One region of the Proteus vulgaris genome, then DNA from elsewhere that is predicted to be linked to it. Evidence: predicted binding sites of a transcription regulator. Region 1 holds the regulator's gene; the other holds the start of a gene.

Evidence for each region. The regulator Fur, encoded in region 1, represses iron uptake genes when iron is present. The targets are predictions, from matches to a motif close to ATAATAATGAGAACNACTATCAA.
Region 2: LW139_RS04900 (TonB-dependent siderophore receptor) is a predicted target of Fur. The motif match lies at 1,922-1,944, and genes of this name have one in related genera.

Annotation. Positions count from the first base shown of each region.
Region 1 is NZ_CP090064.1:1,151,479-1,155,701, forward strand. Features, by position in the region: gene chiP (chitoporin ChiP) at 1-672, shown strand, start outside; gene LW139_RS05475 (DUF817 domain-containing protein) at 1,155-1,994, shown strand; gene fur (ferric iron uptake transcriptional regulator) at 2,073-2,519, opposite strand; gene fldA (flavodoxin FldA) at 2,709-3,236, opposite strand; gene ybfE (LexA regulated protein) at 3,508-3,816, opposite strand; gene ybfF (esterase) at 4,020-4,223, opposite strand, start outside.
Region 2 is NZ_CP090064.1:1,030,316-1,034,538, forward strand. Features, by position in the region: gene LW139_RS04900 (TonB-dependent siderophore receptor) at 1-1,848, opposite strand, end outside; gene pepD (beta-Ala-His dipeptidase) at 2,144-3,601, opposite strand; gene gpt (xanthine phosphoribosyltransferase) at 3,953-4,223, shown strand, end outside.

The sequences.
Region 1 (4,223 bases):
TTTGGTCAGGCTGATGGTTATATCGATCAGTATTTTGGTAAAGTTTCTTATGATTTCCCAATTGCTGACAATGCATTAAGAACGTCTTACCAATTCTACGGTGCTAAAGATAAAGTGACCGGTGGTGGCGTTAATGATGTTTATGATGGGCTGGCATGGTTACAAGCACTGACTTTTGGTTATACCTACAATGTATTTGACTTCAAAGTAGAAGGAACATGGGTTAAAGCTGAAGGTAATCAAGGTTATTTCTTACAACGTATGACTCCGGGTTGGGCGACATCAAATGGTCGTCTTGATGTGTGGTGGGATGGTCGTTCTGACTTTAACGCCAACGGTGAAAAAGCACTTTATGCGGGTGTAATGTACGACCTGAAAAATTGGGATCTATCTGGCTGGGCGGTAGGTACTTCTTATGTTTATGCATGGGATGCTAAACCAAGTGGTAAAGCCATTTATGATCAAGGTCAGCGCATCAGAGAAAGTGCGTGGAATGCGGATATTATGTATACGGTTCAAGAAGGTCGCGCTAAAGGGACACTCTTTAAGCTTCATTATACCCGTTATGATAACCATTCCGATATCCCAAGTTATGAAGGTGGTTTTGGTAATATCTTCCAAGATGAAAAAGACGTTAAATTTAACGTAATTATGCCATTTACTATTTTCTAATATCAGAGTGAGGATAAAGTGTATTAATTGCACTTTATCCTGAATAAAAATAAAAAGCTAAATACGATTACGATAAGTAAAAATAACTAATAGAAAGAGTAGGGATAAATTAAAAAGAATAAATATTATTCTCAAAAATTAGCCTCGTTAATAAAGTGAAGTTGTCAGCAGTAGTAAAAAGTAGAAGTAAAGTCGTCATGTCATGTTATGTCGTCTGAGATAAATGTGAGTGGGTTATGTTTATCTCTTGAGCTTCAGTTATTTCGCAAAATTTGCGTAAGGTATTTACCCTAAAAGGCAGTCAGAGTGGGTATCGTAGTGGGGGGTAAATACCTTTATTTTTAAATCCTTTCTTTTTCGTCCTTTTCATCCTTGTGCGTTTTTTCATTCTATGGCAAATTTCTTCTCATTCATTTTATCTCTCCTTAATTTATTATTCTGCATTGAATACTATTTAATAATGCACGTTTTCAGGAAGAAGCATGTTAAAGCGATTGGATGATTTTTTATTAGAACCACCATTGAAGCCTTTTAAAGGTATAAAACGATTTATTGTTGAATTTCTTTTTTTTGGTGTGAAAGAAGCGCGTTCTTGTTTATTTGCGGGATTTTTCTTTTTTATTTTATTTGTAACACCAAGTAAAGGAATATTAGGGATACCTCGTTATGACGTTTTACTTATTCTCGCTATTGCTTTCCAATTATGGATGGTATGGGGAAAACTCGAAACATGGGATGAATTAAAAGCGATCTGTTTTTTCCACATTGTTGGTTTTGTGATGGAATTATTTAAAACATCAGCGGCAATTGGATCGTGGAAATACCCTGATTTTGCTTACACTAAATTGTGGGAAGTCCCTTTATTTACAGGGTTTATGTATTCCGCGGTAGGAAGTTATTTAATTCAAGCATGGCGTTTTTTAAAAGTACGAATTGAACATTATCCACCTTATTGGATGGCAACTTTGGTTGCGCTCGCTATCTATATTAATTTCTTTTCTCATCACTTTATCGGTGATTATCGCTGGTATTTAACTGCCTTTATTTTAGGTCTTTATGCCCGTAGTGTGGTTTATTTTACGCCTTATGATACAGAGCGAAAAATGCCACTATTATTGGCTTTTGTTCTGATAGGTTTCTTTATTTGGCTTGCTGAGAATTTCGGTACATTTTTTGGCGTATGGCAATATCCTAACCAAATTGGTGCTTGGTCTGCTGTACATGCAGGAAAATGGGGCTCTTGGTCACTGTTAGTCATTGTTACATTTACTATCGTGGTTCATTTAAAACATATTAAACACAGTATCAGTGTGGCTAAGTAGAGTTATCCTCGGATTTTAGGCAATAAAAAGGAACTGTAGACAGTTCCTTTTTTTTACTGAGAGATTATCCAGAATGAATTATTTCTCATCATGTGCGTGGCTATCTTCTTTACAATTGCCTTCAGCACAGTGGCCATATAAATAAAGGCTATGATTGGAAAGCTTGATACCATGACGTTCAGCGATGTTTCTTTGGCGCACTTCAATCGCATCATCTGTAAACTCGATAACTTTACCACAATCAAGACAAATTAAATGATCGTGATGGTGTTGTTGAGTTAATTCAAATACTGATTTACCACCTTCAAAATTATGTCGGGTAACAATACCAGCATCGTCAAATTGGTTTAAGACGCGATACACGGTTGCCAGACCAATCTCTTCACCGATATCGATGAGTTTTTTATAGAGATCTTCAGCACTGACATGATGGCACTCAGGATCCTGGAGCACTTCCAAGATCTTTAAGCGAGGAAGTGTAACTTTTAACCCAGCATTTTTTAACGCTTTATTATTGTCGGTCATGCGGATTTAATCCTGTTGCTAATGGTGAATTTAATTTTTGTGCTCACTAATAGGGTTGATTCATTAACACTCGGGTGAATAAATAACCTTATTGATTATAGGCATGATATTTAAAAATAAACACCCCTACCTATCACACTATCTTAGCACACCATTGAATAATTATCATTCTCAATATTGAGTATTTATTTATCCCAGAATTTCATCTAGGCTCATTTCTTCTTTGATTTGAGCAACCCAAGCATCAACACGCTCTTCGGTTAATTCTGGTTGACGGTCTTCGTCAATCGCAAGGCCGATAAAGTGATTATCATCTGCAAGCCCTTTAGAGGCTTCAAAATGGTAACCTTCTGTTGGCCAGTGACCCACAATGACAGCACCACGAGGTTCAATAATATCGCGGATTGTGCCCATTGCATCACAGAAGTATTCTGCATAGTCCTCTTGGTCGCCACAACCGAACAGTGCAACCAGCTTACCGTCAAAATTAATATCTTCTAGTGTTGGGAAAAAGTCATCCCAATCGCATTGTGCTTCACCATAATACCAAGTAGGAATACCTAGTAACAGAATATCAAATGCTTCGATATCTTCTTTACTGGATTTTGCGATATCATGAACTTCGGCATTATCAGCCCCCAGTCTTTCTTGAAGCATTTTGGCAATATTTTCAGTGTTGCCGGTATCACTGCCGAAGAATATACCTATGATTGCCATAAAGTGAGATAACCTCTTTTATTCTATATTCGTTATACTTCAAATTGTTGCGTTGTTGGCTACGTTAATTCGTACTAATTACATACTTTGTATGTACCAGTAACGCCTTTACTTACCACCTAGCCACACTTCAAAATAGTTAGAGTATATTTGTCTGTGTTTGAACAATTACTAGTGAAAAATAAACATCTTGTTTTCATAATAGAAAACTAAAAAACGTATTTTGACGAAAATAGCAGTGTAATTCTGTCGAATTTGTGTGGTTTAGCTGCTAGCTATTCTCATTTTGATGTATTTTCAAGGCGTGATTTTGCGCCAATTGTTCTAGTAATATTTCTTCAATAAGCTCGCTACGGCTAACATTTCTTGCAGTCGCCAACTCATTAAGTGCATTCACAGCGTCCTCATTTAATTTCAACTCAACTCGACGTAAACCATTGACTCTGTCTCGTCTTAATTGGTTGCGTTTATTAATTCTAAGCTGTTCATCCCGAGAAAGCGGGTTTGTTTTAGGTCGCCCAGGTCTGCGTTCATCTGCGAACAAATCCAGTGTGGTGCGATCAGTTTGTTCTTTTGCCATAAATTTTGCTGTGAAAGGGCGTATACCAATGACTAAATTGCGAAACGCCCAATAATACCCCACATAGTGGCGTCCTGCCACTGCTTCCTGAGTTTAACCTATTGTCATTTGGTCTTTTTATCGACAGATTGCGTGATTAAGTACAATAATTATACATTCAGCTAAATTATTACTTTCTTAATGGCGTCACTTTAGGCAATAAATTAAGCTTTGGATAAAAAACGACGAATAGCGTTAATAACAGTGCTAGGCTTTTCTGAATGTACCCAGTGTCCAGTATTTGCTACGACAAAAGCGCTAGCTTGCGGAAATTGGCGTGCAATATCATTACGGTATTCATCTAATATATAAGGTGATAAACCACCGCGAATAAATAGCACCGGATAATTCCAAGCAGGAACTTCTTT
Region 2 (4,223 bases), 120 kb from region 1:
ATGCTTAGGAACTCTAGGTAACTCTTTTCCTTGTGTTCCTGCAATAATGGTTTTTCTGACCTCTGTATCGGTGTAAGCATAGCTACTAATGAAGGAAATATTTTCAGTTAATTGGCTATTAATTTGTGCTTCAATACCACGGCTTCTAATCTCACCAACAGGCTCAAAATAGGCTTTCTCGGCATTATAGTTAGTAACATTACGTTGTTGTAACTGATAAATAGAGAGCGTTGCTAATGTTTGCTGATTTGGTGTGAGGTATTTAATACCCGCTTCTAATTGACGTCCTTCGCTTGGCTCAAATGGCGCACTACCTGGTGCTCTACGGGTTTGTAAATTAGGCTCAAAAGAGGTGCTGTAACTTATATAAGGTGAAATACCATTATCAAAAGCATATAAAAGACCAGCACGACCCGTTAGTTTATTATCATCTTGCTGATCATATGTGGTTGCTAAGAAATCATGAGTTCGTACTTGCGCCCAGTCTTGGCGTAAACCTGCAAGTAATATCCAATTTTTCCATTGGATCTGATCTTGTAGATACAACCCGATTTGATCGCGTTTTTGCAACTGGTCTGTTGCAGGTTTTTGTAAGCTCATATTAATCGGATGATTATAATTAGGATCACGCCAATCCAGATCGTACTCTGAGCCCGTAGCCCGACGTAAATTGTCTTGATCTTTGCTCCACTGATAATCAATACCTGCAATCACTGTATGATTAAGTTTTGCAGTAGTAAAATCAGCTTGTAAACGTGTATCTATTCCTAAAGTATCTGTTTCACGTTGTTCTTGCTGGGCTCTACGTTCAAGCACATAAGGATTGTCTTTTCTTAATGAGCCGAAAACAAGGTATTTATATTTTTGATTAATATGACTATAACGAGCATTTTGTACTATTTTGAGTGAGTCACTAAATTCATGTTCAAATTCATAGCCTACGCCATATTGTTGACGCCACGATTGGTGATAATCAGGGTTGTTTACGTCAAAATCAAAAGGAATAGTGCCTTCAGGTGTTTTTTTCACCGTACCATAAGCGGGTAAAAAGTTACGATAACCAGCCTCAGGCTCTTGCTGAATAAAGCTTAATAACGTTAAACGTGTTTGTTCATTAGGTAAAAAAGTAATAGCGGGAGCGAGGGCAAAACGCTCTTCTTTATAGTTTTTTATTTGAGTATGTTGTGTTTTGGCAATACCATTTAGGCGATAAAGAATACGATTGTCATCACTTAATACACCTGAAAAGTCGAATGCAGTTTCTGCCAATTTATCATTACCAGCTCGCACTTGAATGTGGCGAATAGGCGTTGCAGTGGGTCTTTTACTTGTCATTGCAACAAGGCCACCTGGATTTACTTGGCCATAAAGCACAGATGCTGGTCCTCTAACAACTTCAACGCGCTCTAATAACCATGGGTCAAGTGCCCCTGTTGATGATGAAGCTCCCATACCATAGCTTAAACCATCTAAAAAACGAGGTGCATAACTGTATCCACGAATAAAAACCTCGTCATTACGATTAGAACTTCCTCGATATTCGGTGAAAACGCCGGGTGTATAACGTAGCGCTTGAGAAACGGAACTGACATCTTGAGCATCCATCTGATCACGAGTAATTACCGTAATAGATTGTGGTGTTTTTTCAATTTCAGTTGGTGTTTTATTTGTTGATAGTGTTTTTGTGGCAATAAAGCCTGAAACAGGAGATTGTGGATCTTGTGATGGAGCCGCGGTGACAATTATCTTTTCAGATGTATTTTGATTAACTGCCGCATGAATTTGAATAGAGAGTAAACTTAAAGGTAAGGCGAGAATGACGCTAGCAACGCAATTTTTGTTAGACACAATAGGACCCTTTGAATTTTTATTTTTTAACTTTAAATGCGGAAAGCATGAAAATATCACCCAATAAATATTAATGCTAATGATAATAATTAGCATTCTATAAATTATTTTTATTAAGATTATTTGTTTATTCCAAAATGGAATAAGGTGGGTTGGTATTTGTTCTGTAAGGAATAAATTATGATACTTAAGAGAAATAGAGCGTATATAGAGGGATAAATTATTTCTTTATGGTAGCGTTAGTAACAAAAAACCCGCCAATTAAGCGGGTTTCATTATGATGTTTAAAGCAAGATTATTTAGCAGGGATAGCTTTTAAAATTGCTGTTAATAACTGCCAGTATTGACCAACACTTTTAATATGAACACGTTCATCTGGTGAGTGAGCACCACGGATTGTTGGTCCAATAGAAACCATATCCATATCTGGATAAGGTTTTTTGAACAGACCACATTCAAGACCTGCGTGGATTACCATGATGTTTGGCACTTTATCAAACAGTTGTTGATAGGTATCACGAACTAAATGCATAACAGGTGAGTCAGCATCAGGTTTCCAACCAGGGTAACCGCCTTTTGTTTCGATATCAGCTTTAGCTAGTTTTGCTAATGCAGTCAGCATACTGACAACATAAGTTTTTCCGCTATCAATCAGAGAGCGGATTAGGCAAAGTATTTCCACTTTATCGTCAACAATGCTAACAACACCAACGTTTAATGATGTTTCAACAACACCTTCAACATCATCACTCATACGAATAACGCCATTTGGCATTGCATTAAGTAGGTTTATTAAGCGTTCTTGGCAGTCTGCCTCAAATACTTTCTTATCTGTTGTTGTATCAAGTAACTCAATTTTCAGATTTTTTTCAGCAATGGCTAATTCGCTTTTTAATAATGCTTCAAATTTCGCTTTTACTGTTTCTAGTTGGCTTACTTTATCTGCTGGAATTGCAAATACGATATTTGCTTCACGAGGAATTGCATTACGCAGTGTACCACCATGGAAATCAATTAATTTCAGTGATAATTCTTTTGCATGACCAGCTAAGAAACGTGCTAATAATTTATTTGCATTACCTAAACCTAAATGGATATCACCACCTGAGTGACCACCATTTAATCCTTTTAGTACTAGTTGCTTAACAACATGACCTGTAGGAATTGCTTCATAGGATAGGCTTACTGTGGTTTTAACATCAATACCACCCGCACAACCCATGTAGATTTCACCTTCTTCTTCAGAGTCTGTGTTGATAAGAATATCAGCTTGTAACCAACCTGGTTGTAAACCAAAAGCACCGTCCATGCCTGTTTCTTCAGTCATGGTTAATAGAACTTCTAATGGGCCATGTTTTACGGTGTCATCAGCTAAAACCGCTAATGCAGACGCCATACCAACACCGTTATCAGCACCTAATGTTGTGCCTTTTGCTTTGATCCATTCTCCGTCAACATAAGGTTGGATAGGATCTTTAGTGAAATCGTGAACCGTGTCGTTATTTTTTTGTGGCACCATATCTAAGTGTGCTTGTAAAACAACTGTTTTACGATCTTCCATGCCTTTAGTTGCTGGCTTGCGAATTAAAATATTGCCGACAGCATCGCGTTGCGCGAAAAGACCTTTTTCACTTGCCCATGAAAGAATGTGGGAAGCTAAGGCTTCTTCATGATGTGATGGATGTGGAATCGAACAAATTTTTGCGAAAATATCCCATAGTGGTTGTGGGGATAGAGTAGATAGTTCAGACACGATGGATCTCCTCTAACAGCATCTGTGTTATTAATAGCCTACCGCTTTTTTAAGGGTTAGCTTTATTATTCTGAGCGTTATACGCCAATATAATTGAGAATATCACTTTCTTCTGATGAATGCGTCATTCTATTCACATCTCTATCTAAGAAAGTAGATCTCTATTTGTATTCATTTTTTATATGGTTCATTTTTTAATCATAAAAAGAAAATACAGAAAAAAATGAGGATAATCTCATCTCTTTGCATGTTTTCTCTGGTTTTTAGGTGCTCAAATCACTATAATCTCGCGCAACCTTTTTTTCCGCAAAAAAGCTTCTCTCGCATTCAAGTAGCTAGGATCACAATATTATGAGCGAAAAATATGTTGTAACGTGGGATATGTTGCAAATACATGCCCGTCAATTGGCGCAACGTTTACTACCAGTCGAACAATGGACAGGCATTATTGCTGTCAGCCGTGGGGGATTAGTTCCCGCTGCATTACTTGCTCGTGAATTAGGTATCCGTCATGTGGATACAGTCTGCATTTCTAGCTATGACCATGATCATCAGCGTGACCTCAAAATCTTAAAAAAAGCAGAAGGTGATGGTGAAGGCTTTATCGTTGTTGACGATTTAG